4 regions of the Paenibacillus sp. J22FR5 genome follow, and region 3 is predicted to be linked to each of the others. Evidence: riboswitches for the same ligand, from Rfam matches in the RefSeq annotation. Region 3 holds a riboswitch; each other region holds the start of a gene.
The links. Region 3 has a riboswitch for cyclic di-AMP ahead of AC58P7_RS17390 (C40 family peptidase). Riboswitches for the same ligand answer to the same signal wherever they lie in the genome.

Region 1: linked by a shared signal. The riboswitch ahead of AC58P7_RS15915 (APC family permease) and the one ahead of AC58P7_RS17390 (C40 family peptidase) in region 3 are both predicted to bind cyclic di-AMP.
Region 2: linked by a shared signal. The riboswitch ahead of safA (SafA/ExsA family spore coat assembly protein) and the one ahead of AC58P7_RS17390 (C40 family peptidase) in region 3 are both predicted to bind cyclic di-AMP.
Region 4: linked by a shared signal. The riboswitch ahead of AC58P7_RS28310 (resuscitation-promoting factor) and the one ahead of AC58P7_RS17390 (C40 family peptidase) in region 3 are both predicted to bind cyclic di-AMP.

Annotation. Positions count from the first base shown of each region.
Region 1 is NZ_JCAUAN010000010.1:185,321-193,061, reverse strand. It holds gene AC58P7_RS15935 (hypothetical protein) at 441-1,853, opposite strand; gene AC58P7_RS15930 (hypothetical protein) at 2,002-2,217, shown strand; gene AC58P7_RS15925 (polysaccharide deacetylase family protein) at 2,235-3,206, opposite strand; gene AC58P7_RS15920 (YqkE family protein) at 3,236-3,496, opposite strand; gene AC58P7_RS15915 (APC family permease) at 3,542-5,377, opposite strand; cyclic di-AMP (ydaO/yuaA leader) riboswitch at 5,482-5,633, opposite strand; gene AC58P7_RS15910 (GNAT family N-acetyltransferase) at 5,871-6,329, opposite strand; gene AC58P7_RS15905 (MFS transporter) at 6,488-7,741, shown strand, end outside.
Region 2 is NZ_JCAUAN010000015.1:454-8,194, forward strand. It holds gene AC58P7_RS18850 (hypothetical protein) at 1-284, shown strand, start outside; gene AC58P7_RS18855 (hypothetical protein) at 308-439, shown strand; gene AC58P7_RS18860 (hypothetical protein) at 436-702, shown strand; gene AC58P7_RS18865 (class I SAM-dependent methyltransferase) at 727-1,416, shown strand; gene AC58P7_RS18870 (inosine/xanthosine triphosphatase) at 1,526-2,053, opposite strand; gene AC58P7_RS18875 (S-layer homology domain-containing protein) at 2,270-3,313, shown strand; gene AC58P7_RS18880 (DUF4362 domain-containing protein) at 3,325-3,762, shown strand; cyclic di-AMP (ydaO/yuaA leader) riboswitch at 4,029-4,163, shown strand; gene safA (SafA/ExsA family spore coat assembly protein) at 4,169-4,819, shown strand; gene AC58P7_RS18890 (SRPBCC family protein) at 5,026-5,484, shown strand; gene AC58P7_RS18895 (GNAT family N-acetyltransferase) at 5,499-5,951, shown strand; gene AC58P7_RS18900 (hypothetical protein) at 6,020-6,253, shown strand; gene AC58P7_RS18905 (helix-turn-helix transcriptional regulator) at 6,726-7,625, opposite strand.
Region 3 is NZ_JCAUAN010000012.1:131,142-138,882, reverse strand. It holds gene AC58P7_RS17400 (M1 family metallopeptidase) at 1-584, shown strand, start outside; gene AC58P7_RS17395 (hypothetical protein) at 669-1,487, shown strand; cyclic di-AMP (ydaO/yuaA leader) riboswitch at 1,656-1,794, shown strand; gene AC58P7_RS17390 (C40 family peptidase) at 1,798-2,268, shown strand; gene AC58P7_RS17385 (hypothetical protein) at 2,454-2,615, shown strand; guanidine-I (ykkC/yxkD leader) riboswitch at 2,765-2,867, shown strand; gene sugE (quaternary ammonium compound efflux SMR transporter SugE) at 2,955-3,275, shown strand; gene AC58P7_RS17375 (methyltransferase domain-containing protein) at 3,295-4,188, opposite strand; gene AC58P7_RS17370 (ABC transporter permease subunit) at 4,459-5,415, opposite strand; gene AC58P7_RS17365 (ABC transporter permease subunit) at 5,412-6,488, opposite strand; gene AC58P7_RS17360 (ABC transporter ATP-binding protein) at 6,644-7,741, opposite strand, start outside.
Region 4 is NZ_JCAUAN010000034.1:49,231-56,971, reverse strand. It holds gene AC58P7_RS28330 (HD domain-containing protein) at 1-1,054, shown strand, start outside; gene AC58P7_RS28325 (TatD family hydrolase) at 1,114-1,881, shown strand; gene AC58P7_RS28320 (ABC transporter permease) at 1,864-3,114, opposite strand; gene AC58P7_RS28315 (ABC transporter ATP-binding protein) at 3,111-3,854, opposite strand; cyclic di-AMP (ydaO/yuaA leader) riboswitch at 4,138-4,333, shown strand; gene AC58P7_RS28310 (resuscitation-promoting factor) at 4,618-5,757, shown strand; gene rnmV (ribonuclease M5) at 5,875-6,408, shown strand; gene rsmA (16S rRNA (adenine(1518)-N(6)/adenine(1519)-N(6))-dimethyltransferase RsmA) at 6,449-7,357, shown strand; gene yabG (sporulation peptidase YabG) at 7,413-7,741, shown strand, end outside.

The DNA of each region.
Region 1 (7,741 bases), on a different contig from region 3:
ATTTTCGCGGTTTCGCTGGAGTTGAAGGAGACAGCAAAGGAGCTGTACACGAGGGAAATGATGGCAGAGTAGCTGAAGATGGTGATTGATGGCAAAATAGCTAGCTTGACGGCATGAGACTACCGGCACAGGAGGCTTGGCGCCTTAATGAGCGGATAACCTTCACGAGACCCCCGAATTGGCAGCCTTAACGGCATATGGATGACAAAATAGCTAGCTTTCGAGCTCATCTCCACAAATAAGAGTGGCTTACCACTCTTATTTCCCTGATTCTGGCCTTATCTACCCAAATAGGAGTGGTTAATAACCCATATTCTCGTTTTAGCTGTAACTCCTCCCCCTCAGGGTTCACCGTAAGGTTGTCCCCGCCCACAACAAAGAGCACCTCCGCCATGGAGGTGCCCCCTGCTCCAGCCGTGACGATCCTTCCCTCTCACTACCTACACCAAAAACATCGCCACAATCGTCGTCACCGCTAAGCCGATGAGCACTGGCTTGAGGTTCCGTCGTGCGAGCTCGAACGGACTCACACCGCAGATGGCTGCTGCCGGAATGAGCGCCCACGGGATCAAGGTTCCGCCGCCGACCCAGATGGCGGCAACTTGCCCAAGCGCGGTCAGCACCGCTGCACCAGAGCCGATGGCGGTTGCGAACAGCTGCGCAATGGAGCCCGCCAAGGATATGCCCGAGAAGCCGGAGCCGTCGAGGCCGGTAATGGCGCCGACGACGGTTAGCGTCACCGCGCCAATCGCTCCATTAAGCGGTACGACGCCTGCGAGTGCGACGCCTAGATCGTTCACGATGCCATGTGAACCCTCTGGCAATATTTTGCCGAACAGATCCGTTAACGCGGAGTCGCCTAAATAGAAGAACGCGGCAATCGGGATGACCGGTCCGAAGACTTTGAACCCAAAAATAAAACCCTCAATTAAATAAGAGGTAATTTTCTCTAGGCCTTCGTTCCGATGCGAAATCAAGGTTACCGCGATGAGGATAAATACAGCTGTACCGCCTACGAGAGCGGTTGCATCGCCACCTTGCAAATTCAGAACGAACATGGCAATGACATCTAAGGCAAAAAGCACAGGAATCGCGATAGCCAATAGTTGTTTCAGCCGCGGTACGATCAGCACCTTAGCCTGCTCATCTATGGGAACGAGACCGCCGCTTTCTTCTAAACGAGTATCGATGAGCCCGCTGCGCCATGTGCCATTTTTCATATCGCGCCGCATGAACCAGAACGCCGTAATTGTCGTAACTAACCCCATCACAATAACGAGCGGAATGCTTGCTTCCATAACGGAGGACACTGGCAATCCGGCTGCATCCGCTGTCAATTTGGGTGCCCCTTGGATAATGTAATCACCAGAGAGAGCAATCCCATGTCCGAAAAGGTTCATTGCCATAGCGGCACCGAGTGCCGGCAAGCCAACGCGTACAGCCACTGGTAAAAGCACGGCACCAATCAACGCAACTGCTGGTGAAGGCCAAAAAAACCAGGACGTCACCATCATAATGATGCCGATACCCCAGAAGGCTAATGCTGGCGTTCTCAGAAACTTCGTCAGCGGTGCAACCATCGTTTCATTGATCCCCGTACGAATTAAGACGCGACTCATGGCAACGATAATCGAGATAATCATAATCGTTCCCATCAACTCTTTGGTTGCAAAAATAAAGCTGTTAAACACACCCGATACAGAGCCACTCAACGTTTCCGTTGCTAGTAACCCTAGCGTAAAAATACCCACCACACAAATCATCGTCGTATCTCTGCGTTTAACAAGAAGCGTCAGAATAAAGCCAATGAACACTAAATAAACCCAATGAATCGGTAAAAGTTGAATATCCATCCTGCACACACACCCTCTCAGCCCAAGCAGCAATTGGTGCTACATTGTATGCTCGGCTGGGCATAGGCGTTCGTCTAAATTCGGGCATTCGGGCACAATATGGTACAATATGAAGAACTATTTCAATGATGTTAGGGGACTATTTAGCATGGCGAGGAATCAACGGTTACATACAGATGCAGATTTTCAAGAGGTCATCGATCGACATGGCGTTGTTCGTATCTTTAAAGATGACCATATCGTCGATTCCAATGCGGTCGTTCTGCGATTCAGTGATACGACGGTCGTCGTACAAACGCGTGTCAGCGATTTGACCTACTATGACCGGGCAGCTTGTGAGTTTTTTGAGATGAAAAAAAGGTAAAAAAAATAGCTCCCACCCTACTCTTCCTGGTAAGAAGCTAATTGTACGAAACGGAAGCCCGCCTGCCGCAATTGAGGAATCGCTTTGATGACGCCCTCAGCGGTATCCTTCTCGGGATGATTCATGTGCGCGATGACGATGGAACCGCTCGGTGCCTTCGTTAGCGCATGGAACACCTGCTCCGTGTTATAGGTCGCTCCTGCATCACCTAGCACCGAATAGCCCGCTAATTCGAAGCCAAGATCATGGGCAACAGATACGGCGACATCATCATAAAAAGCAGTACCCGAGCGGAAAAATGTTGGTCTTTTTCCCGTCAGCTTCTCGATCAGATCCGCATTGTCATTCATTTCATGAATGGCTTCTTTGACGTTCTTGGTGCCAGCAATACCATAGGCCAGCTTGCCGGTCACGGACAAAGGGCGGTGCTCAGTTCCATGGTTTTCGATCTCGAACAGTGGATTCGCAGCCAGCGCAGCAAAAGTTACTGGATTTGCAGCTATCCATCTCCCGTTTATAAATAACGTTGCTGGAATGTGCTCCTGAATCAAATACTGAATCAGCTTCTCATCGTAGCCGCTGCCCTCTTCCCCGCCGCAGGCATCAAAGGTGAGAGCGATCACTTTCTCATTCGTATGCAGCTTTGTTTTCACACCAAGAACACGCTCTCCCCATTTCGTTGGTACGACGGAGGCATATCGTTGGATCAGTGATTTTTCCAGAGCAGCGAAGGCCGGCATGGCATTAACATCTGCTTTTTCATTTACTGGACGATCTAATGAAGGAGGAGATGATGTCGTCGTTGCTGGCGATTCTGCAGGTGTGCTAACTGGTTTTGTTATCGATGTACTCACAGGTGTAATCGTAGATGGTGCAGGCGTGGTTATTGGTGTAACAGTTGCAGTTGCTAATGAAGATGCGACCGCCGTTTCTACGACCTCTCCACTCTGTTCCGCCTTACAGCCTGCAAGCACCACCGTCGCACTCAAAAAGAAAAGGAGGCACATCGTGCGCCCCCTCATTTGTGTTTCCGCCAGTCTAATTTGCTTTTCTCAAGTTGATAGGCAAAATCATTCTCTAAACGCTTCTCTTCCGCTTTACGAGCAGCCTCTACCCTGGCTCTCTCTGCGTCCTTCTTCGCTTGCTCTTCCGCTTTCATCGCGTCAGCCTGCGCTTTGAGTCCTTCCAAAATTTCCGGACGCAACAGATCCTTAAGTAGCGCTGGTTTATCTTGCACGCTAGCAGGTGCTGGCGTCATTTTTGCTTTCTTTTTCACCATAATGGGGTCACCTCGTCAACATGTTCTCCCTATTATTGTACACGTCTATTGATGTAAATGATACGGTACCGTGGCAACAACGATATCCTTATCGGCTTGAAGCTTCGAGCGAATACGTGCCGCTGACTGATTATGGAGCAGACGGTGCCACCATTTTTTCGGCATGAACTGAGGCAGAATGACCATGATGGATTGCTTCTCAGATACATGCGTGTCAATCCGTTCAATGAATTCCACAAGCGGCTTCAGGATCGTTCTGTAACGTGATTTGAATACAACCAGTCGAACGCCTGGATCCCAGATCTGCCACTTCTCCTGCATCGCTTCCTCATCTTCATCGGAGAAGGAGACATAGAAGGCGATAACATTAGGTGAAAGTGACTTCGCGTAGTTCAGTGTGTGCTCTACAGCCCGATGAATCCCGGCCACAGGTACGATAATGACGGGTTCTTTGGTACATACACGGTCTTGCGTGATATCAATACGAAGCTGTTTGGCTACGTCATCGTAATGGTGACTGATTTTCGTTATTAACCAGAGTAGAATCGGTGTCACAATAATGACGATCCAAGCACCTTCGCTAAATTTGGTGATACAGAAAACAATTAGAACTGCAAGGGAGACAATGCCGCCTAGGCCGTTAATGATCAATTTGCCGATCCAGCCGGCTACACGTTCTTTCAACCATTTGCGAACCAAACCGCTCTGAGCCAATGTAAAAGATAGAAATACGCCAATCGCATAAAGTGGAATGAGTGCATCGGTCTTCCCTTTAAAACCAATCAAAAGCAGACTGGCCAATACGCCTAATGTAATGATGCCATAATGGTAGGAAAGACGGTCCCCGCGGTAAGAGAACATACGCGGGAAGTTTTTGTCTTGAGCCATGATCGACGCCAAGATGGGGAAGCCATTAAAGCTTGTATTGGCAGCAAGCACCAGAATAAGCATCGTCGCGATTTGAGTGGCATAGTACATCGCTCCACGGCCAAAAGCTTGCTCCGTCACCATCGATAGCACCGATGTATGCCCGTTAGGATCTGGGGCAATCCCATAGCCTAAGGCGATCAATGTTACACCACCGAACACGATGGCCAAAAGGACACCTAAAGAGAGAAGCGTACGTTTTGCATTTTTCACAGAAGGTGTTCGGAAATGCGGTACGGCATCGGAAATGGCTTCGATACCCGTTACAGCTGAACAACCGGATGAAAACGCCTTGAGAAGTACGAATAATGTTAATGAGTTCGTCGCTGAGCTAGGTACAAATTCTATAGCGTGCGTATTAAGTGAGCCCGTCATTAAATCGAAGACGCCCTTACCGACTAACAAAAGGATACAAAGGATGAAAAAGTAAGTTGGTATCGCGAATACGGTTCCAGATTCGGAAGTACCGCGTAAATTAAGCCAGACCATAATCCAAACCAGTAAAATAGTAAGTGGAACAATATAAGGTACGGCAGAAGGAAAGGCCGACGTAATGGCCTGCACACCCGCAGAGATCGAAACGGCCACGGTTAAGGTATAATCGATCAGCAATGAGACACCTGTAAGTCGTCCCCAAACCATCCCCAGATTCTCTTTCGTAACCATATAAGCGCCGCCGCCCATTGGGTAGGCTTCAATAACCTGTCTATAGCTCAACACGAGCAATAGAATCAACGCGATGATCGAAACCGCAATCGGCAGGGAGAACGCAAATGCAGCAATCCCAACGGTTGCGAGCTCTAGCAGAATTTGCTCCGTTCCATAGGCTACCGAGGATAGCGCATCGGAAGATAGAATAGGAAGGGCTTTCCAAACCTGCATTCTCTCCGACTCAAGCTCACTGGACTTTAGCGGCTTACCAAACACAATTTTTTTCAATGAATCACTTGTCATTTCGTGGTCGTTCCTCCAATTAAGGCTAATCTCAATTTCAACTTACACCTAAAAATTGACGCAAAAAAACACAAGGATTGACCTTGTGTTTGTAGACACATGTTCTCCTTTCTCACGATCGCTTACGAGGTTAGCTGCCGGGTTCGGGCCGCGAGAAATCTGCCCTAAAAGGTACTTGGTATCAGCACCATTATTCACCCCATGAAACTCGTGGTTCCCCCGCTTTTCTTAACAGAAAATTAAGCGAAATATTCAACTGTTCTAGTACGTGTTGAATACTACTCTCTTCTACGGACATAGTAAAGGAGAGAAAAAACGTAAAAAGCCCTTTTCCACCACCCGAATCCCCCAATAATTCGCTTACATTCAACTGATTCATTGATTATCTTCCATTCTCGTAGTGGTTCGAGGTATTTTGGGGAAATTGAAGAGTTGCATTCTTCAATCGTTGGTTAACTACTCAAACAATTCATTAGATGAAGGGAAATTTCATTCAGAACATCTCATTGAGGGCGGTGTAGTTCACCCAATCCGCGCGTGTTCCACCCATTTTATCAAAAAACTGCTGTGCCCGATGATTATCCGGCGCCGTAATCCAAGACATGTAAGCATAACCGTTTTCCTTGGAATAGCTCTGACACTGGCGGAATAGCTCTTCTTCCACTGCGGTCCCCCGAAATGGCTCAAGCAGGAAAAGGTCGTTCATGATCGTAATGGGATTAGCCTTCATCGTACTCCACGCAAAATACAGGGTCGCAAAGCCGATGAGTTCTCCCTCATTTTCGGCTACAAACTGAATACCGCCTTGTTTCTCAAGTAAGTTGCTAATCAGGCAGTGAATATTGGCTGTCTCTGGCCTAGGCTTCTTATAAAAGCCTACAATATAGGCATCCATAAGCTCTGTCAATGCCTCTAAATCTTTCATTTCTACGTTTCTTATCACATGTGACATTGTATTACACCTCGCTCTTTATGTATAATAATACATATTTAAGAATAAATATTCAATCTACAAATTATTTTAACAAAGGCCAATTCATTGACATACCCTACTCGCCATGCTAAACTGTAACGAAATATATTATAGTTATAGATCGGAAGGTGTACCCCATGTCAACCTCATCAACTGCTTCACCCCAAGGAACACCGTACGTTGAAGCAGAGATGCCTAGCCGTTTAAGAGAGACCCCTGTCTCCTGGTTGCTCTGTTTTACCATTGTACTTGTGATCATGAACACGATGATGTTCAATCTGGCCTTGCCCAAAATTTCAGTCCAATTCGAACTCAGCCCATCGACGGCATCGTGGATTGTCACTGGGTACTCTATTATTTTCGCCATTTCTTCGATCACGTACAGCCGCTTGTCCGACTTCGTGCCGATTCGCAGGCTCTATGTGGTTGCTCTGCTTTCGCTCGGCGGCGCCTCCCTCATCGGGCTGTTCACGAACAGCTTTGGGACGTTACTCCTAACTAGGCTGATTCAGGCCTCAGGCGCAGGTGCAATCCCATCGCTCGGCATCGTACTCGTAACACGCTACATTCCGTTGTCTCGCAGAGGCAGAGCCATGTCGCTCATTCTGTCCGCTGCTTCACTAGGTTTAGGGCTCGGTCCCGTTGCTGGCGGATCCATCGTTCAGTATTTGGGATGGCATTTCCTGTTCGTCATTACAGGCGTTACACTCCTGCTCATCCCCATATTTCTCTTCCTGCTTCCAAAAGAAAAAGCGGAAAGCGGCTCGTTCGATTTCATCGGCGCTCTGCTCCTCGGGATCGGGACCACTGGTTTGTTGCTCTTCCTTACGTCCAAAAGTATCATTGCCCTCCTCGCGGGCGTGATTGCACTAGCCTTGTTCACTCTACGCATCCGAAGAGCCGCTCAACCATTCGTGCTGCCTGCCCTCTTCGGCGACAGACCTTATATGGCGCTTAGCGCAATCGGCGTATTTTCGTATATGATCAGCTTCGGCTTCTTGTTTCTTGCGCCTCAGATGCTAGCCCGCGTATTCGGCTTAGCTCCGCTGACTTCGGGACTGCTGCTCTTCCCAGGTGCCCTGCTTGCGATGCTTGTGTCCAATCGTGTAGGCCGCATCATTGACCGCTACGGGAATACGGCGTTGCTTCGCTACGTGCCATGGTTGATGCTACTGTCTACCGTGCTTCTGGCCCTGACTGCCAGCTATTCTTATTACTGGATTGCCGCGCTCTACATCCTAGTGAGTATCAGCTTCACGACACTGTCCAGCGCTGTATCCAATGAATTGTCTCGGCAATTGACCAAAGAACGTGTCGGCTCCGGTATGGGCTTGTTCCAATTGCTGCAGTTTTTCAGCGGCGCATTCGCCGTTGCGCTCTCAGGTAGCGCG
Region 2 (7,741 bases), on a different contig from region 3:
ACGGAAAGCTAACGAAACACTTCTTTCTGATCCAAACATGCGAAATTCCACTCCAAGAAATAAAAAGAATCGAAGCCGTTACGGTCAAAAAATTCGGATATGTGTATCTTAAGATCGGGAAGTCACCCGGTGAAGATTACTATGTTGTGCATATGAAAAAAGGGGGGCAGTACATAATCGATGCCAGTTATCGGTCAAAAGGAGTGAATTTGGGGAGGTACCTAAACAAGAAATATCACATCCCTCTTACTGAAATTGAGAAAATGAAATATTTATATGGATAGCCGTAAAGGAGGGGGACTTTAGTGTGAAGATTTATGAAAGATCTTTAACAATCCAATTGGTACTAATCATCGTGATGATTGTCATTAACGCATTGCAACTCATCATTAATATCGGTAACAACAGGCCTGCAATCTTTTATATCATGTACACGTGACACTTGCGGTGTTTGTCTTCCTTGCTGTTCCGGCTTGTTTAGATCTCATTAGAAAAGATTGTATGAAAACCATAGGCAAAATCGTGGTTATGGAAGAATTTCGGATTCACAGTTTAAAACCAAATGGTAAAGTCATGAAAGTGCGTGTCAAAGCAGCAGAATATGGACATTTTCTCCTTGATCAAGAGGTAGAATTGCAGGTGGCAAAGCGTTCAGGGAGTTTGCTGGCGATATTTGCTATGGATACATTAGATCAAATGTAAAACTTATAATTGCGGAGGCTTCCTATGGGAATCGAATGGTACGAAATGATCGCCAGACGAAATGGCGGATACAAGAGCAGAGCGGTTTATACGGTCGAGGGAAGATCGGCCGAGGATGTTTTTGAAGAAAGGCTGATTGGGATGCTTCCCCGATTTCAGTCGGTTTTGGATGCGGGATGTGGTCATGGGGAATTTACTTTGAAAATGTCAACATACACGAACCAAATTATCGGTTTTGATAATTCTAAGGAGCTCATGAGAATCGCACAGGATTTGCTTCGTTCCTGCCAAGCCCAGAACGTCGAATTTATTTATACGACAACGAAAGCTGAACTTCCTTTTGAGGACGAGCAGTTTGATTTGATTTATGACCGAAGAGGGCCGACCTCAATTATTAATCATAGTAGAGTGTTGAAATCGGGTGGTACGATATTTGGAATCCATGTGAATGTGGATGCTGTTAAAGAGCGGTTGGTGAGAAATGGCTTCCAAGACATCGTAATCGAAGAGTTTCAACAGGCTGTTACCTACTTCCCGACGAGGGAAGAATTCGCTATCTTTTTATCGGACGGGCCGGGGAGTCCGGATTTCACTAAAGCTGAGCATAAGCAAGAGTTAGAAGAACTATTTAGCGAAATTGCTTCGCAAGGAAGATTGGTAGGAGAATTGGGTTACAAAGAGCATAAGTACGTTTGGCAGGCCAGAAAACCATAATGAATGAGGGAAATTAGCGATATCGCTTGTTCAAAACCAATTAGAGGGCACGCCACAGTTGAAATATCTACTGCAGGGAGCCCTCTTTGTCTATTTCATAGCCATTATTCTACTTATAAAAAGACGACTTAAATGGCGTCAGCGCTGCAATGACCGCATCCCGAAAAACGTCACTCCGTGTAATTCGCCCATCGGTAAATAAACCATATGCGCCTTCTTTGTGATTACTCCCGACAGTGCTGCTCAGATCATCAATAATATGACGCAGCTCGGTTCCGCCTTGCTTTAATTTCTCTCCAATGTCATTCGGTATCGGGAAATAAAGTCCTTTGCCGACATAAATCTGCGTACCATTCCAAGCGGCACAAACGGAGAAGAGATACCACTGATTCGTGTGCACATGATCATAGGTAAGTCCGCCTTCAAGACCAAGTCCAATGTCTGCATCTGGCACTTCTTCAAGTACATGTTTCGCGCGATTGATTGCACCGATTATGGTTTCATCTTCCGTTAAAGGCTGATCGGACACACCAGAAGGGACGGAGTGACAGATCGGTTCTACCCCAGCAGCGCGGACAACTGCAGCTCGTTTCGCTTGATTGTGCGTGCCTAATGCAATTCTTAATTCTTTTTCCAACTTGTCTAACCACTCCTTGCAAACGTAATGCGAATTACTTGATGAACTAGCATTAGTATACCATGTTTTCATTGATTTCTAGAATGGAACCTAACGACCAGTAACGATTTCAAATAAATGTTAGTTTACATAAAACATTTCCAGTGTCAGTTGCGTCAAACATGTAGATGGAAATTACGTCGTACACTTGGAAAATGTTGAACTGGAGTGATGGACATGATCGTTGGAAAAAAATACATAATGACACTCGCGTGCGCTGCTAGTTTAATATCGATTTTCGTCTTACCAGTAGAAGCCAAAGACGGTCCATTCCGAGATGTCAAAGCTTCTTTCTGGGGCGCCGGGGCTGTGCAATGGGCCTATGACAATAAGGTGGCGGAAGGATTTCCGGACGGGACATTTGGGCCTGACCGGCCTGTTGAGCAATTAGAGTTTATCGCGATGCTTGTTCGTGCTTTTCAGCCAGCAGATGTAGAACCACCTGGTATAGGTGGTGATTGGTCAACACCTTATGTCAATTATGGATTGAAGAACAATTGGACATTAATATCGCAGAAGACGATAGAAGGCTACCAAGAGCCTGTATATGTGAACAGAGGGACGGCGACGTTATTACTTGCCAATGCAGCAGGTAAAAGCTATGACAACATGTACCAATCGATTGAATATATGATGCAGTTAGGTGTGTCGAATGGAAAAACGGAGATGAATTATAACGGTTTCATGCCCGAAGATCGTTTAACAAGAGCAGAGGCTGTGACCATGATCCAACGTTTTCGGAATAAAATAGAAACACTTCGCCCAACTCCTGACATCAACGTTGCTAGGAGCAATGATTTTGATCCTAGGACTGCCAAAGTAGGGGATCTCGTGGCAGGATGGCAAATTACTTCCATCGATAGCAAAACAAACGAGAACGGGGAATTGTTTTATGCAATTGTCGAATTTGATACGAGAGAAATAACGATAAGTGGTACGTATGATAACGTGCCTGAAGGCAGTGAATTTTTTGACGGTATCATGTTTACGCTCGACACGGATTCCGAGACGAAGATACCAAGAATCAAATCTGGTGGAACCAGAACAGGAGACGCGATCATTTTTCGTTCCCCAGAGGCAGAGAATGTATTCTCACCACAAGGCTCGCGGGGCAGCGCGACCATAGCGATCTCTGGATTTTCCATCCATTATTGGCCGAAAGATGATTATCGCGATAGCACTAGGTTTGTGAAAGCTATTGAAGTGAGTCCGAATAACTAGGGGGATTAGAAATGAGATTGTTGAATCAAGGTTTCGTATTGCTTATTGGTGCAATTCTACTTAGCTCATGCTCAGATGAGAAGTTTAGCGTTGACCAAGCTACAAAACAAGGAGATGTCATCAATATTCATGGACAAATAAGTAATTTAGACCGGTTCACCCAGTTCATGAAGGACGTGGAAGGGCATGTAGATAGTCAGATTCGGATAGCACAACTGACCATTGAAGGGGATCCGATTTATTATGAGCTGGATTACAAAAAAGGTAAGATCTCTTATACCTATGATAATTCAGAGGATAAATTTGGTGCGAAAAATATTATAAAAACCGTTTGCACTGGTATAATTTCAGAGAAAGTGGAGCGTGGTGTTGCTTATAAACTGGATGGTTGTAAAGATACAAAGATTGGGCAATCTTTTACGTTTGTGGTACCGGGTAATGGGGGATAGGAGCTTCAACTTTCTCATTCCATTTGTGCTAATTCATAATCAAACCAGGTTCGTATTTCTCCAGTTGACTCGTTCTCGATCGTATTGTTGCGATGCTTGATGAAATTGTTTCTTTTCTTATCCAGATAGCGAAGAATTGAGGGCTTAAGTAGTCAATACCAAATTGACTTTTATTGTTTGCGCTTTCAAGAATGAGCTGGAAAATTTTGAGTCATGTTTTCACTGATTTCGCATGATACAATCTTTAAGATCCGTATTGGATCAAACAACTTAGAAGGCCGAAGCTTCGTGTGAAGCACGGGGGACCCAATCTCTGGGGTGAAGCCGCTTTTTCGCGGCCGGGTGATTACTCTTTGATCCGAATCCGACAGCTAACCTCGCAGGCCGCAAAAAGGAGAGGTTTATTTTGAAACGTTACAAAAAGCTTATGGTTACTGGTGCACTTGGTTTGAGCATCCTTATGGGGACGAATGCGGCATTTGCTGCGACGGGTACTTATACGGTAGCAGGTAATGATACCATGTGGTTGATCTCGAAGAAATATGGCGTCAGTCTATCTTCGCTTATCAAGGCAAACCCTCAAGTTGCTAATCCGAACGTGATTTGGTCGGGCATGAAACTTAACATTCCAAGCAGCACGAGCTCTAACTCGGTTACCCAAACACCGGTTACGACTGCGCCATCGCAATCAGCTTTTGCAAGCCAAGTAGTTAGCTTAGTTAACCAAGAACGAACAAAAGCTGGACTGAAACCTTTAACCAGCAACAGCGCACTTACAGCAATGGCTTTGGATAAAGCGAAGGATATGTACAATAACGGTTATTTCGATCATACATCGCCAACCTACGGTTCTCCATTTGATATGATGCGCTCATATGGAATTAGTTATTCCTACGCGGGTGAAAACATTGCTAAGGGTCAACAAACGCCTGAAGCCGTCATGACCGCGTGGATGAACAGTTCAGGTCACCGTCAAAATATTTTAAGTCCCAATTTCACGCAGATTGGCGTTGCCTATTATAACGGTGAGTGGGTTCAGGAGTTTATTAGTTATTAATTTTTTTGAAAATATCGTAATCTAGTACCAGCAACCTAGTGTTGCTGGCTTTTTGCGTTTAAATAAACAAAGCAGGGATTTTTTGTGATTTATTGAATTCATAATTAGGAACGTTATTTATTAAATTGTTAGTTTGGAAATGGCCCTAATCCTATTAGAATTATAACAACAACGTAATAAAATAGTTCAACCAAGAGGTGCACCCCATGATTAAGGTTTCCACAGAAATTGAAATTGAAGCAACGATTGAAATTTGTTTTGATTTTGCAAGGAATATTGATATACATACTCAGACTGTATGGCCTCACACAAAGGAAAGAGCGATTGCCGGAACAACTACAGGTATGATAAGTGGAGGGGAAACGGTTACTTTTGAGGCGAGGCACTTCTTCATTAGACAAAGACACTCTTCACTCATATCGAATTACGTTCGACCCTATCAGTTTGTTGATGAGATGATACAGGGTACTTTCAAAAGTATGAGACACGAACATGAATTCATTGATTTAGGAAATAAAACTTTAATGAAGGATACTTTATATTTTGAGGCTCCACTTGGTTGGATAGGATGGATCGTAGAAAGAGTTGTCTTGAGAAACTATATGCTGCGTTTTTTGAATTATCGAAATGCACAATTAAAGATAGTTGCTGAAAGACTTAAATAGAAGGAGGAGCCAATATGAATAAAGTTGATGCTCGTTTGATTCACCATGATGAATTAAGTGAACTCTTAAAATTGTACAAGCACTTACATGAACATGATCCTGATCTCATTTTTGATAATAAACTTGAAGACTTATGGCATGAGATCATGAACGACAAATATATGAAAATTATTGTTGTAGAGAAAAATGGCGTGATTGTATCTTCAGTCGTGTTGACGATTATTAAAAATTTGACTAGAAATGCAAGACTTTATGGACTTATAGAGAATGTGGTAACGCATGAACAATATAGAAAAAATGGATATGCCAGAATGGCTTTGGATAAAGCAATTGAAATTGCTATGGACCATACCTGTTATAAGGTCATGCTCATGACAGGGTCAAAGCGTGAAGAGATACATAGTTTTTATGAGAAGAGCGGATTTAGCAAAGGTTTGAAAACAGGATTTATACGCAAATTAGAATGATTCAAACATACGACTGGACGGTTCACTCAGGCAATACTACCCTTCAGGAGCTCGCGGAGATCGGTCAAATGGAGAAAGAAGCTGTTTTGAATGCAGAAGTATTCATCATCATGCTGCCAGCAGGAAAAGGAAGCCATGTCGAGCTGGGACTTGCTTTAGGGGCTAGGAAGACTATATGTTTATATTCTGCAAATGAAGATTTTAATGATATTGAAACAACGAGTACATTTTATCAGTTACCTGAGGTCCATAAAATAAATGGAACATTAGACGATTTGGTTTCTAGAATTGATCGCCTGTAGAATAGGCGCCCGCAGGCGCAAATGGGGTTGTGAATTCGAACGAGAAATTGCTTCGTGGAAAATGGTGAATCCAATTGCGCATAAGTGGCTGTCTCACAAGTAGATTCTTCTACTGGTGGACGGCCATTTAACATTGGTCAGGGTATGGGTCCCACAAAAAGTCGAAAGGGAACCTAGGTGCGCTATCTCGTTGAAATCGGCTATTTTTGGCGTTAAGCGGAACTATGATGCGCTATTTGCTCGATTTTCGTATTTTTTGGCGATTTTCGGTTAAATAGAGTACTGACGTTCCCTTTCGAGGCCAATATCGCACGTTTAGCCGCAAATAGCGTCCCCTGTTTCCCTTACAGTATTGGTTCGTTAAAAAGGAACATATGAGATTGAAGATTTTATGGTCTCATCAAGCTTGACGGGGTTAAGGGAAGCTATTCGGTATCACTTATCACAGAAGAGGCAAAGAAAATAAATATCCTCACCAAGACAGATGCCTGTAAGCAGTGGGGGATAAATTGGTCCATCGTTTGAATTGTTTGCTAAATTGAGACAAATCCTTGTAACCAAGCTGTTCCGCGATATGCTCGATCGAAAGCGTAGGGTCCATCAGCATGAGTTTAGCTTGGCGGAGTTTGATTGTACTTAAATAATGACGTGGCGAGACCCCGTAAGCTTTGTGAAAAACGCGATTACAGTGCGCAGGACTGTAGCCGAGTTGCTTCGCAATCCCTGTAATCCGGAAAGGATCCTGCCCTTTGTTCGTTGTTGAAGCTTGATGCTCAATAAGCGCTGCTAGCTGAGGGGCTAGGCCTGAATCTTCTGTGTGCCGATTAGAAGCCTCGGCTTCATCTAATAATACCTCGCTCAACGCGGTGAAAATGCGAAAAGAAGCATGCAACGATTGCAGCTTTAAACTCAGACCACTAGGGGCATTTTCGCTAGCCATTTGCGCAAGATCCATAAGAATAGGGCGGAGCAATCTCTCCATTTTGCTGCCAGAGGGGTGAAGCGTTAGGCCAATTTGATTTAATTGCTGACGAAACCAAGGATCGGTTACCTCCAAATGTACACACACGTACTCCATCATGCTCCCATCGACAGCGCCCAAGCTTGCATGCAACTCATTCGGAAGTATCCAAACCAAATCACCTTGCTTTTGTACAAAATGATTCTCTCTAACACGCATCCGCTGTGAGCCTTCTACGACGAGATTCAGCTCAAACATGGGATGATGATGTTCTGGAAAAGACCATTGCGCGTTAACTTTGCGAAGATGTGCAGCAAAAATCCGAAATGAAGCCTGCACATCGGGCAGCATGCCGCCATGAACGACATTTTCGAGACCAGCGGGTAATGATTCTTGTTGAAAGTCTTTCATATATGTGAGCTCCTTTGAAAAGGTAGTAAGCCGTTCGCTATGTTAACTATCTCATTGAAAAGGGGTGGAAATCAAATGTTTCTTTTGTCCAAATGAAAGATCGTATTGCCCATGGG
Region 3 (7,741 bases):
ATCAATATGCAGAAAATGTGTACACGCGTGGCAAGCTTGTGTTGAAAGCCATTGAGCAACAAGTAGGTACCAAGGTGATGGACCGTATCATGAAGACGTATTTCGGGCGGTGGCAATTCAAGCATCCGTCTACGAAGGATTTCCAACAGGTTGTGGAGGATGTCAGCAAAACGAAGTGGGATGATTTCTTTAATCAGTATGTGTATGGCAATATGATGATGGATTATTCTGTTGAGAGTATACAGGTCAAGCCTCAAGGCAGTAAGGGTGCTCAGACTTACGAAAGCACTGTGCGCATCGTTAAGCATGGCGGCAACTCACCCGAAGTGCCAATTCTGTTCCACTTTGCAGACGGCACAACGCTGGATAAAACGTGGGATGGCAAGGAAGGCAGCATCGAGTTCAAATTAACGAATGCGTCTCCAGTTGATTGGGTGCGAATCGATCCGAAATACACGCTCATCCTCGAAAATAAGCACATCAACAACTTTTATCAAACGCAATTAAACACAAAATGGCAAATTCGGTGGAATCTCGGCATGATTCAGCTCCTGCAAGCTATATTCGGCTCAGTCGCCTGGTAAGGACTTGGCTTACGTCTTATGACAAACTCTGAGCGTATGCTTACGAAGCCAGTTTTCTAAAGAAAACTTTAAGGAGGGACCTCGTTGGCCACCTATATCAAATCCGGTTTCAGGGCAGCTATGGCGCAACCTTTTGCCACGATTATTTTATTCCTGTATCAGATGGGCTGGGGTATTCTCCTGTATAAGCTTGTGCAGGGAATACTCGTCCCCCTCATGCATCGTTTCCCTGGCGCTGATCAACCCAAGCAAGCTTTGCAGGTCTTCCTAGCTGAAGGCCAGTTTCAATTAATCAAAACAGATCTCAGCTATTCATATCTCTGGTGGTTCGCTGCACTCCTCTGTGCTCGTATGCTGCTAACCCCTCTCTTGAATGGCGGCGTCTTCTACTCACTTACGCACTCGCACCAGAACGCTGGTTATCGCTTTTTTCGCGGGATGAAGCAGCTTATGCTTCCCTTCCTACTTGTTTATATCATCCGGATCGCGTTTACCCTGCTTCCACTGATCTGGATTTTCCCAAAGGCCAAATACATTCTAGGGCACAACTCCTCTTATGAACAGGTTCTCCTCGAACTTATGCCTTGGATACTTAGCTTACTGGTCTACGGCTTTCTCTTGCAGCTCTTGTTTATGTATGTACAATTCGCCATCGCAGCCAAGCTAGGCATCACGTCGACGCTTATCTCTTTCTTTCGCTATGCGATGCCGATTGTCGGACTTGCCATCACCCTCTTACTTTTCACAGGACTATTGGCAGGGGTCACCGTCACAGCCACCTACCTGTGGGCAGGTCTGGTAGCGCTAATCATTTATCAGTTGTACCCACTCTTCCATATTTTCTTTCAAATTTGGGGCATTTCCTCTCAATATCAGCTTCTTTTAGCCAAAATATCCAATTAATATCCAGCAAAACAGCGAATAGGCAGGCATTCCCCCCTTCTCCATGAGAAAGGGGCTTTTTTTTGTCTATTTTCCGAACAATTCAGCATATTCTTAGCCTATTTTTCATGCAGAAAAGAGGAATTTCATTATTTATGACGAATTACAGGGACTAGCATCAAAAAAACCAAATATTTCATGCCGAATTCCTCAGTTTATGGGGAAACGGGGGAACCACTCCGGGTGAATTGATCTTGCAAGACAGGGATCATAGGGAACCTTCAACCGAACCCTCCAGCTAACCTCGTAGGCACCGGAAGGAGACAAGCAGTTGAAGAAGATTGTTGCTCTTGTATTTAGTCTTGTTTTGTTTTTGAGTATGAGTGTAGGAAGCGTTTTCGCTGCGTCCGATATGGACAACAAGGTAGACGAGCTCCTAGGAACTCCCTACAAATGGGCAGGAACCACAACCAATGGATTTGATTGCTCTGGTTTCACGTCCTACTTGTTCGGTGAGTTCGGCATCGACATTCCGCACAGCTCCAAATCACAAAACAAAGAAGGCTACTGGATTGACAAAAGTGAACTTCGTAAGGGCGATCTTGTATTTTTCAACACAGATGGCAGCGGCATCTCGCATGTAGGGATGTACCTCGGTGATGGTGAATTCGTTCACTCCGCTACCAATCAAGGTGTTGTTAAGAATAAGTTGAGCGAATCCTATTATGCGAAGCGGTATGTATCAGCCCGACGTGTTCTGTGGGATGATATCTACAATCAACTAACTGCTGAATCCAAGTAATATTCTCGGCACAGAATGAAGCCCTGCAAGCTCTGCTCGTAAGAGCGGCTTGCGGGGCTTCATTCATTTGAACGGGGATATCCGCGTATACTAAACGTACATCAATGGTCGCGCCTGGCTGACGAAGGATGAGGAGTTACTGGCTACGATGCAGCTGAATAGCAAGTCACCGATCGCCGCTGGTGGTGTCGAGGTACAGGGATACTTCGTGCATTGCAGCCGAGCACTCAATCTGTCTGTCGAACATTTGGGAACCAGGCACTTGGGTACCCGAGCAGGAGCAGCCGGATGGCATGGATATGTTCCGGGCGCATGTGGCGCTGAATGGGATTGCGCTGGAGGATTGAGAAGTTGTTACATAGCAATCGGATGAAGATCGGATTACAGAGATATAATCGAGAGCAGAGCGAACAGCAGGGATGCATCCAAACGAAGTAAGAACAGACAGCCATTATGTGTAACTTGACATCAGATGTGAGCCATCCTATAATTACGGCATGTCGTTTTCTAGGGTTCCGAGGCGTGTATGCGCCGGCTGGTCCGAGGGAAAACACACAGCGAATACGCTGTGGTCACGGAGGGAGAAAAGCCCGGGAGTCTAACGCAGTAATGCGAGACTCTCGGGCTTTTCTTTGTTTTTTGTGGCACTAACGACATAGATCGCAGGCATGAAGGAGTGAGAACCCATGGCATGGTTATTCCTAGTCATTGCAGGTGTTTTTGAGGTGGTGTGGGCCATCTCCTTGAAATTTTCCAACGGATTTACACGGCTTGTCCCCACTGTCGTCACGATTTTTGGGATGATCGTAAGTTTTTATTTCTTAGCTTCGGCTACGAAAACGTTGCCGATCGGAACAGCCTACGCGGCATGGACAGGAATCGGCGCCGTCGGCGCGATTATCATTGGCACTCTTTTTCTTGATGAACCGATTAGTTTAGTTCGTATCTTGTTTATGGTTTTGATCTTGGTCGGTGTGCTCGGGCTGAAATTTACATCGGGGCACTAAGGTGGATTTGGACATCCGGCTATTTTACTGTATAGCTCACGTACCAGAAGCTCCCCCCCACGAAGATGCGCAAATGCTGGGATAACGGCCGAAAGATGTCATTCAGCTCTTCGTAGGTAAAATAGTTCTTGAGAATTTCGTGCTTGGAGCCGTCGGCTAGTTCACGTCTTTTGTAAGTATCTTCGCTATCCGCATGGCTGATCAACTCTCCGCCTCTTCCCGGAACATAGACGTTATCCGCGATAAAAACCTGCGCACCGCTGCCCAATCGCTTATGGAAGCCTTGTAAAAAGTTGTCGATCCGATTGTGCGGAATGTGCGAGAACCAGAAATTCGCCAGCCCGTAATCAAACTCCCCTTGGATCTCGGATAGCTCATACGCATCCCCTTCGATAAAGGTAGCATTCCCCTTCGACCATCGCTTCGACTCCGCGATTCGCAGCACTTCTGGGCGTATGTCTACCCCAACAAGTTGCGACGCGGTTTCCGCAGCAATTTGTGTCCAATAGCCAGTGCCACAAGCGATTTCCAGCACTCGGCGGCCCTCCACCTGCTTCTTAATGATATCGGACAGAAGTGCCAGCTCTTGCCCAAACTCCGCATCTTCGCGGTGATAAATCCGCTCATATTCCTCTGCTCGTGCACCGTAGTAGGCTTGCATGCTCTTCTTTTCCTCGTCCAGTAGCACCTGCTTCTCCTTCACTTCGTGGAGAATTCGGTGTCTAGCCGACAACAAATCGGCAAAAATCGCTCCGCCCTGCGCGGCGTAATTTGCTAGCAGCCCCTGCGTCGCCATGACGATCAGCTGTGTCATCGACAAGCCTGTGTCATCCGCCATTTGCTCCAGATCTGATTTCACTTTCTCCGGCAAATACACAGAGAGCCGTTTGGTTTTGTCCTGTTTGTCCTCCATGTTTAGGTCGCCTCCTTTTTTTCAATATTATAACACATAATATATACCATATTAACATTCATTATGAGTTTTATGATAAAACTAACTATCTGCCTGTCCTAACTACCCCCTCCTCTCCCGTCAACTCCATGGAAAAACTACATTTAATTTCTCGAAATATCACTTGAAAAGGAAAACAACTGGAAAATACTACATGATTTGCTGGTTCACATTCAGACAACGACAAAAAAAGCCGAGCCCCATCCTATTCCGGATGGACGCTCGACTCTGTTACATCAGCTGCCGTTCCTCGCCATAGCGGCGTTTGAGCTGATTCAAGAAAAATTGCAGGGAGAGGAACAGCGCTGCAAAGCTTGTACCCGCACTGAGAATAATCCACGGATGCAGACGAATGTAACGTGCTCCATAGGCGATCAGAGACAGCCATTCACCGGATGTGCTGATGGTGATCTGGAAGCCGGCTTCCTCGTCGCCAATCGTTTCCGTACCGCCGAGGACGATATTGAATACGGCCAGCTGCCCGAGCAGGAAGAGCACCTGCATGAACTCGCTTAAGAAAATGAACATCATTTCATTTCTCATCGAGGGGAAGATATGCTTAAGCGTCCGATGCCAGAACGAACCGCCCATGAGACGGGACGCTTCAATGAACATTTTGCCACTATAATAGCGTGTCCGATCTGCAATCTGATGAGCCAAAGGGAACATGCCGATCAGTGTAATTAAAATAATGAAGGTAATGCTGAACAAGAGTTTGTTGTGTGGGTCAGCTTTGGTCCCGAGATCGAGCCTAAGACCGTAGTACATCCCCGCCAGCGGTGGGTAGAGGAAAATAAATGCCGGCACAGCGGCAACCGCCCACTGTAAGGATCGGAGAAATCCTCGTCCCCTGCCCGTCATCCCGCTCCACAATCCCCAAGGCAACGCCACTGCAAAGCGAAGCAAGGTTAACGCGAGGGCAGTACCTAACGTGTATTTGAGCCCATTCAATAATAAACTGAGCATGTCGAAGCCCCGATGATCGGTCCCAAGTAAGAAGGTACTATTTGGCGCATAAGGCGGGATTTTGTATCTTGTTTTGCCGTCTTCTTGGTATTGGATCATATTGATTTTGTCCTCTGGCGAGATGCCATGCGGCTTCAACCAGGACCCGAACACCATCACAAGCAGGAATATGGCCAGAAAAGCGATGGATACATAAAAAGCGGCAGAATGACGTTTTCTCATGGTCTAGCCACCTCCTCCGCACGTACCACAAAACGTTTCCTTAACAGGGCATACAGGATATGAAAAGCCATCGCAACCAAACCAAGCACGACGCAGATTGCGGACATCGAGGTGATCCCCTGGTAAATTGGCAATATGATGAAGCCTCCTAAGCCACCAATCCCACAAATAGCCTCAGCGACCGCCATACTGGCTAATGCCAATGTTGTTGCTCTAGGTAAAATCGCTAGCACATCCTCCATGACATTACGCAGCACATGTGAAAAGAGTACCTCTCGCCGGGTTAACCCTTTGGCAAGTGCAGTTACGACATAATCCCGCCCAAGTTCCCGTGCTATCGCAACACGCAGTGTCCCATAAATCGTCACGGACGGAATCAAGGCAATCGTAAGGAAGGGAATGAGGAATGGCGTTCTGTCCCCCACTTGAACAATCAGCAGCACATAATGCCCAAGAAGCCTAGTGGCGTAAATTGCTCCCAATTGAATAAGAACAATCAGGAAAAAGTCCGGTAATCCGACAAGCAGCGCATGAATACCATCCAGTGCAAGGCCGATTCTCCTTGATATCGAAGCCCAGAGGGCAAATAGCATACTGAGTACGATCGCAAGCAACAAGCCAGGTATGAAATACGTGCAGGTTTTCATCAGCATGATAGGGATCGCTTGCGTCATCGCAACCTCCTTGCGTGTATAGGGATCGCGGTATTTACCAAAATCGCCGTGTAGGAATCCTTTCAGCTGATCTATGACGGTATAGCCATAATAACGCCAAGATATAATAGGCGCCTCCAGTGGAACAACTGATGATCGCAACACGCCTTTGATCGTCATCGCCGTTCCTTGATACTCCCAGAACTTGCCGTAGGGAACCTCTAATAGACCATTTTTCTCATTCAAAATCTTACTGCCTGGCAGCATTTCGCTTAGCTTCTGAATGCTAATACTCGAATTGACCGTCACTTTGATCTGATCCGGCTGAACGGCCAAGAACATCTGCCTGATATTGCTAAGCAAGAAAATACCGATCAATGTGATCGCACCTAGCAGTAGCCATCGTCCTATTGACTTCAATCCGTGCCACCTCATTTATTATTTACCTTAGGTAAAATAGTCGTCGTATTGTCATAGTTTAGCATGAAGGTTTTGGGCAGGACTAGTACATTTTACTAAAAAAAAGAAAAGCCTCCACCTCTCACAAGTAACCGTGAGGGGGAAGCTTCCTAACCTTAAGAGCTAAACTGCGCATGATACAGTCGGCTGTAAACACCGCGGGCAGCGATGAGCTCCTCGTGCGCACCTTGCTCAGTGATGCCTTCTTCCGTTACAACGACGATGCGGTCCGCGTTCTTGATTGTCGCAAGTCGATGAGCAATGACGAGCGTCGTGCGGCCCTTCGACAGCTCCGCCAAGGATTGCTGGATCGCCGCTTCGGTCTCGGTATCCAGCGCTGATGTCGCCTCATCTAGGATGAGTATAGGCGGATTCTTCAAGAACATGCGCGCGATCGCGAGGCGCTGCTTCTGCCCACCGGAGAGCTTGACACCGCGCTCTCCGATCACCGTATCCAGTCCCTTCGGCTGGGACTGGATATACCCCTGCAGCTGCGCGCGTCGCGCAGCATTCCAGATCTCCTCATCCGTCGCGCCTAGCTTGCCGTACGCGATGTTCTCCCGCATCGTGCCGGAGAACAGGAACACATCCTGCTGCACGATGCCGATTTGGCGGCGCAGCGATTCTAGCTCGATATTACGGATATCGAGTCCATCAATTGCGATGCTGCCTTCGCTCACATCATAGAAGCGAGGCAGCAGGGAGCAGATGGTCGTCTTCCCTGCCCCGGATGGACCGACGAAAGCGACCGTCTCACCCGCTCGTATGGACAAGGAAATGTTATTCAACACGCGGGCTTCGTCCCCATAACCGAAGGATACAGAGTTGAACTTAATTTGACCCTCGAGATGATCGACCTTGATCGCATTCGGGTGATTCGCAACCTCAGGCTCGGTGTCTATGACTTCCACATAGCGTTTGAATCCAGCGATTCCCTTCGGATAGCTTTCAATGACGTTATTGATTTTCTGAATCGGCCCAAGAAACACATTCGTTAATAGAACAAAGGCTATAAATTCGCCATAGGAAATTTGCTTATCGATAACAAACCATGTCCCGCAGATGAGTACGAATACGGTAACGGAACGCATTAAGATATAGCTTAAGGAAATGTTCCACGCCATGATTTTATAGGACGCCAGCTTCGTCAATCGAAATCGACCGTTATTCACCTCGAACAACTTCTTTTCATGTCTTTCATTCGCAAAAGCTTG
Region 4 (7,741 bases), on a different contig from region 3:
CCACTATGAGGATTGGCCCCAAGAGGAGCGACTGCTTTGTCTGTGTGCGGCTTTACTGCATGATCTGGGACATGGCCCGTTCTCACATTCGATCGAAAAGGCTTTCGGTACTAGGCACGAGGACTGGTCGTGTCGTATTGTGCTTGGAGACACAGAGGTAAATGAAGTGCTGAGCCGAGTCTCTCCTGATTTTCCGAAAAAGGTGGCTGGGGTCATTTGTAAATCGTATAGTGAAGAGATTGTGGTTAGCCTGGTATCCAGCCAATTGGATGCGGACCGCATGGATTATTTGCTGCGAGATGCCTATTTTACCGGCGTTAATTATGGTACGTTCGATCTGGAGCGGATTCTGCGCGTGATTCGGCCTTATAAGGGGCATATTGTTGTCAAAGAGAGCGGGATGCATGCGGTTGAGGACTACCTGATGTCTCGCTATCAGATGTACTGGCAAGTCTATTTCCATCCGGTTACGCGCAGTGCAGAAATTCTGTTGCACAAAATATTTGCTCGCGCTAAGCATTTATATGAAGAAGGGTATGCATTTGGCTTTATGGTGGAGCCTATTCTTCATCTCATTCAGAATCACATCTCGTTAGAAGATTATTTGCTGCTGGATGAGTCGGTCATGCAAACGATGCTGACTTTCTGGAGTCAAGAGAAGGATAGTATGCTTGCGGATATGTGCAAACGATTCTTGGATCGCAAATTGTACAAGTACAGCACCTTTGATGGCGATCAAGAGCATCTCGTTCAGCGGATGGAAATGGTCATGAGAGAGGTGGGTTTCGATCCGACGTATTATATGGAGATCGATTTCCCTTCGAATCAATCTTATGACGTTTACAGAGCTGGTGAAAATGACGACAATTTGCCAATCCTCTTGCTGGATCATAAGGAAACTTTAACGGAAATTACGCATCGCTCGGAGATTGTTCAGTCGATTAGTGGTTTTCAGATGGGGAAACATCATGTTTACTATCCGGAGGAGCTGCTTGAGAGGTTGAATGCGGAAGACTATCCTGACGTTTGGGAAATGTTAGGGGAGCAAGAATAAGCGAGAATAACCAACAATAAGGAAAACAATCATAGTCATTGACATAGAGGAGAACAGACATGCTAACGGATTCACATACACATTTAAATGCTGAGCAATTTAAGGATGATCAAGAGGAAGTGATTCAGCGTGCATTAGATGCCGGCGTTACGAGAATTGTGAATGTCGGCTTTAATCGAGAAACCATTCCCAGTTCAATAGAGCTCGCCGAGAAATACGATTTCATCTATTCGACGGTAGGTTGGCATCCTGTGGATGCGATTGATATGATGCCTGGCGATTTGGAATGGATTGAGTCCTTGTGCTCGCATGAGAAGGTCGTTGCCATCGGTGAGATTGGTCTGGATTATTACTGGGATAAGTCGCCGAAGGATGTCCAACAGCGGGTTTTCCGTGAGCAAATTCGTCTTGCCCGTAAGCTGGGTATGCCCATTGTGATTCATAATCGCGATGCGCATCGAGATATTTTAACGATTCTCAAAGAAGAGAAGGCGGCAGAGGTCGGAGGCATCATGCATTGTTTCTCAGGCAGCTGGGAGACAGCGAAGCAGTGTCTGGATATGAATTTCCATATTTCGTTTGGAGGCCCCGTGACCTTCAAAAATGCTGTGCAACCGAAAGAGGTGCTGGCACAGGTTCCGCTTGATCGTCTATTGATCGAGACGGATGCTCCTTACTTAACGCCCCATCCTTTCCGCGGCAAGCGCAACGAAACCGGCTATGTGCGCTTAGTGGCTGAGACGGCCGCGGAAATTCGGGGTATGACGTTGGAAGAACTGGCTGAAATTACAACGAACAATGCGATTCGTTTACTCGGTCTCAAGTAAAACGTTTTTCTTGAATTTCCGTCGCAGGACAACGCTGCACGCGAAAGAAATAAAGGCGAGACAGAGCAGCGGGACTAGACTATATAGGATAGGGGTTCCGATCATAAACGGAATGGTTAGGATAACAAGCTCCAAGGTGAGAGTTAACCAGATCATATAAGCTAAGGAACCTGCTTTGGCTTGCGGTTCCAATGGATACATATCAAGCCAGAACGTATACCGATGTGCACGCTCCAGCGACGTAAGCTGAACCATCGATATAACAAGTGCAATGAGTAGAATTACGCTTCGCGCAGTAACCGAGTCTGAAACGGCAATGGCTAATACGCCAATCACAGTCAGTCGGAGAACAATGGCGAACAGCTCGGTTCGCAGCAATGTCTTCATATATAAATAGAGAAACGCTGAATCTTGTCGAAAAGGAACAAATCGTGTGAGTCCGCTGATCCAACCTCGGCGGGCTATTCGTGTTGGCAGCTGCGGTACATCGACGAACCAGTTAAAGAAGGCGTAGAGTCTAGCCTGCTGCTGCTTCTCTTTGGCAATCAGATAATCCCATCCGATCACATATTTAGCTGCGTATCGAAACGTAATCAGCCAAACGAATACAAGAACTAATGCAGCTAGACTAGCCCATAAGACACTGTAGTTAAATAGGATTGTAATTAGGGTAATGGATGCCATCCATCGAAAACAAACGGATAGGAATCTTGTTCGTTCAGCGGCAAATTTTCCTTCCTGCCAACTAGCGAATAGGTTCGCTACTTTTAATAGAAGTAATAGAGCAAATATTAGCAGAAATGGCTGCGCATTGGTGCCTAGACAATGCTTATAAAGCGGTCGTAGTGTGATCCAAGCGAGAAATAACCAAACGCCTTGAAGTGACAAGCTGTACAGAAAGCTGCTTCGAAAATAAGCACCCATTTCATTCTCGATCCGCAATAGAAACATCCGATCGGCACTCCGAGTCAGGGTCCGAATGGGACTTGAGGTGAGAAGTGGAACGAGCAAGAGCAGGACGATCCATAAGTAGGGATAATCTGTCGGAAGACGCTGTAATGTTTTTGCATAATAATAGGAAGAAACGATGACAAGAAACAACAAGAAGCCGATAAAATTACTTCGAGCGGCATACTGCCAATAGCCCATGGATTCCTTCATATAATGTTGAAATCGCTGCTTCCATAATGCATGTGTGTTAAATGCGCGTATATTTTCCATTGGAGGGGTCATCGCAGTTCTCCTTGAACTAACCTATAGAAAATGTCGTCTAATGACGCCTGAGGAAGCGCTGTTTGTGCGCGTAATTCGACTAAATCTCCCTGGGCAACCATGTGACCTTTATGGAGGACGACAAAGTTATCGCAATATTTTTCAATCGTAGACAAAATGTGAGAGGAAATGAGGAATGATGCGCCTCTTTGCTTCATGTTGACCATTAATTCGAGCAAGGAACGTATGGCTAACGGATCGAGTCCGAGAAATGGCTCATCAATGATATATAAAGAGGGCTCGATCAAGAAGGCATTCATGATCATCACTTTTTGTTTCATCCCTTTGGATAAATGACTTGCGAAGCTATTCAGCTTGTCTTTCATTTGAAACTGCTCTAACAGGGACTGGGATCGGGCTTCGAAGTCCTCCTTGGAAATGCCATATGCCATGGCTGTTAACTCAAGGTGTTCACGAATGGTAAGCTCTTCGTATAACTCCGGACTTTCAGGTACATAGGCGTATGTCGCACGGTAGGGTAAAGGACTTTCTGCTAAAGTTAAGCCGTTAATGCGAATGGATCCTTTTTGCGGTTGTAGGAGCCCTAATATATTTTTGATAGTGGTACTTTTTCCTGCCCCATTGAGTCCAATTAACCCCATCATTTCACCTTGACGGATCGAGAAGGTAAGGTCATGGAGAACGGGTTTGTTGGGTAAGTATCCCCCGAATAAAGCGTTTACTTGTAAGATGGGACCCATCTCAATTGCCTCCCTAAATAGCAAATTATTGGTATTTATTGATCGAATACTTCCAGAATCATTATAAACAAATTTGCATTTTTAGCCTAGTTTTGGCCATTATATATCAAAAAAACGAGTATACGTACGTTAAACATAGACACATGTAGATATAAGTGGGTTATATATGGAAAATAATCGAAATTTAAGTGATTTAGCCCTTTTTAACGGGTGTTAATCCCTTTACAGGTTGAGATTAACAGCGTAATATACTTTTCATAATAACTTAATATCCAATTTGCCAATTTTCCATTCGCTGAGTTCCAAATGTGGAAACGGGGGAACCACTGCAAGCTTAATTTGCATTCAAATGCGGTTAAGTAAGCAGATTGAGTAACAGGGGTGAATCATGGACGTCAAACAAGCAGTTTGCGTCTACGTAGGGCGACTCTCACGTCCGAATCCGTCAGCTAACCTCGTAAGCGTAAGAGAGGTAACGATTGTCGTGCGTGCTATTTGTATTTCACTATGCAAACTAAGCCAGCGAGAAGAGTCCTCTTCTTGCTGGCTTTTTGTCCTCATACAGGGTTTTACACAGATCAGATGACATAAAATGACCCGGAATTCATAGGATGATGAATAGGTAAAAGGGGGGGACGACCAGATTCGGCTACGCAAGAATGCTGATGATGGCGAGCATGTTAAGTTAAACTAAAAACCTTAGTCGCGTCAAATTTAATCATGCTGTAACCTGGCGGCGAGGCTTTGAAGGAGGACCGAAGAAGTGGGCAGTATCTCAATTAGCGAGACCCATGTAAAACGATCATCCAGCATGTCCTTCGCATTGCGATGGAAGCATGAAAACTTGCGTTTGATTTTAAGCCTAGCTATAATCTCAATCGCAATGACTTTCATGTTTTTGGTGTTGTTGTACGGAACGGCTACCAAGAGCGTATCCGTGGTTGTGAATGGACAAGAAACTATTGTGCACACGAAGCAATGGGTCCTGCAACGCCTACTGGATGAACAAGCCATAACGATTGGTGAGCACGATGAAATTTCAGCTTCACTCACGACCAAGCTCAAGGGTGGAGACAAAATTGTTATCGAGCATGCCTCACCAATTCAATTGACTGCTGATGGAAAGACCACCACTGTTTACACAACTGCAAGAACGGTAGAAAGTGCATTGCAACGTTTAAATATTGCACTTGGGGAGAATGATCGCATTACTCCCGAACCGACGGCCGCTCTAACCACTGGCGATGAAATCAAAATCGTCCGTGTGAAAAAAGAGACGGAGGAAGTCTCTGAACCGATCGCATTCGAGACAGAGAAAAAGAATGACGCGTCTTTACTTAAAGGGAAAGAGCAAGTCGTCCAAGAAGGTAAAGAAGGCGTTCTGGTGAAGAAGAAAGAAAAGACTTTCGAGGACGGTGTTTTAGTCGCGGAAGCAGTTGTGGGTGAAGAAGTACAAACAGAAAGTGTTAAAAAAGTAGTATCGGTAGGCACGAAAAATCCGGTTGTTGTTCTCTCTTCCTCTTCACCGAGTGTCGATGAGGTTTCCAAAAACGGTGTGACCTTCGGCTACAAACAAATTCTCAAAAATGTGAAGCTAACCGCCTATTCAGCGGACGTGGAATCGACAGGTAAGACGGAAGGTTCTGCTGGCTATGGCAAAACCTACACAGGGACTACCGTGACTGAAGGGCGCACGATTGCGGTCGACCCGAAGGTGATTCCACTCGGATGGTGGGTGTACATTGAAGGTATCGGTTTCCGTCGTGCTGAAGATATTGGCAGCGGCGTGAAAGGCCAGATGATCGATGTGTATTATGAAGATCACAGTTATGCGAATAAATTCGGAACGAAACAAGGGTACACCGTGTATGTGGTTGGCCCTACTAAACCGTCTCAAAACTAACGTGTAAACGGTAGTTTTGGCGGGAACACTAGCTCATACACGTAGCTTGGCATATGCCTGCGCGAAAGAAGAGGAGACCCCTCTTCTTTTTCTGCGTACTGGGGAAGGAAAACGTAAATGATAAAAGAAATGATCGTTGTGGAAGGCAAGGACGATACAGCTGCCATCAGGCGGGCTGTGGAGGCGGACACGATTGAAACAGGCGGCTCCGCTATCGGACAAGCCGTACTCAAGCGGATCGCGCTGGCTCAGCAGCGCAGAGGCGTCATTATATTCACGGATCCAGATCACGCCGGTGAGCGGATTCGCAAGATTGTGGCAGCCAAGGTGCCTGGCTGCAAGCATGCCTTCATTACGCAGGAGCAAGCGGCGTATAAGGGCGACATCGGCGTCGAGAACGCGACGCCAGAGACGATCCGTCAGGCGCTTCAGAGCCTGCGGACAGAGTATGACGCGGCGGTTTCACAGCTGACGATGGAAGATCTGATCGCTGCCGGCCTCATCGTGCATCCGGATGCGGCGGCTCGCCGGCTCGTTGTAGGCAATGCGTTAGGCATTGGCTATTGCAATGGCAAGCAGTTTTATAAGCGCTGCGCGATGTTTCAGATTTCCCGAGAGGAATTCGAGGCAGCATTGGAGCATTTGAATTGAATCATGAGTACGAAAACCTATAGATAACGAGGTCTATTCTATGACGATATCCGGACAAGAAGTTATTGTAACCGCAGAAGATGTGGCAACACCAAGTAAAACGAAGCAGATTATTAAGAAAAACGGTCTCGTGCTGAAGAAAAGCTTAGGCCAGAACTTCCTAATTGATCAGAATATATTGAGCAAAATCGTCATGGCCGCTGAGCTCGGGCCAACGAAGGCTGCGCTGGAGATCGGCCCTGGCATCGGCGCGCTCACACAGCAGCTGGCCAAGCTCGCTGGCCGCGTGCTGGCCGTCGAGATCGATCAGCGTCTGCTGCCCATTCTGGGCGAGACGCTGGCACCCTACCCCCATGCCACTGTCGTTCATGGGGATATCTTGAAGACGAACCTGCCGGAGCTGTTTCGGCAGCATTTCGAGGGCATGGAAGGCGTCAGTGTTGTCGCCAACTTGCCTTACTACATCACGACGCCGATCATTATGAAGCTTCTTGAGGAGAAGCTTCCCTTGGAGAATATCGTCGTGATGATTCAAAAAGAGGTGGCCGACCGCATGGCGGCTCGTCCAGGCACCAAGGATTACGGCAGCCTTAGCATTGCCGTGCAGTTCTACTGCGAGCCGGAGCTCGTCACCATCGTGCCTCGCACCGTCTTCGTGCCGCAGCCGAACGTCGATTCCGCTGTCATCCGACTGCGTGTGCGTCAAGCGCCGCCAGTCGAAGTGGCGGACGTGGACTTCTTCTTCGCTGTCGTTCAGGCATCCTTCGTGCAGCGTCGTAAAACCTTGTACAACAACCTCGCGGCTCGGTTCTTTACCAAAGAAAACAAACCTGAGCTGGAAGCTTTGCTGCACAGCATTCAGATCGAGCCTTCCCGACGCGGTGAAACGCTTAGTATGGAGGAGTTCGCACGCTTGTCAACGGCTCTTCGTGCGCACGGCTGCAAATAACCCGCACCAAATGCCTAGTCTCGCCATAGGATACCCCTAGGAGGGGATTTGTGCGATGAGGCAAGGAGACTTTGTAACCCGTATTTCCTATGGCGGAGACGTCGTGTTTAAAATTGAGCGGATTGAGCATCTCAAAGCCATTCTGAGAGGTGTCGATTTCCGCCTGCTAGCAGATGCGCCGCTCACGGACCTGACGAAAACGAATAGGGCGGAGACCTTAGATCATCCACGGTCAAGCTCGCCTGAGTTTCGTGAGTCGCTGCGTCGGCTAGCGGTGTCCCAAGTGCAGTTGCAGGAAAAGAATCAGCTAGCTATCAACCTTAAACAAAAGCCTCAAACAAATAATAATAGCTATTTTGAAGTGCCTGGGAGGGTGCTTCATCT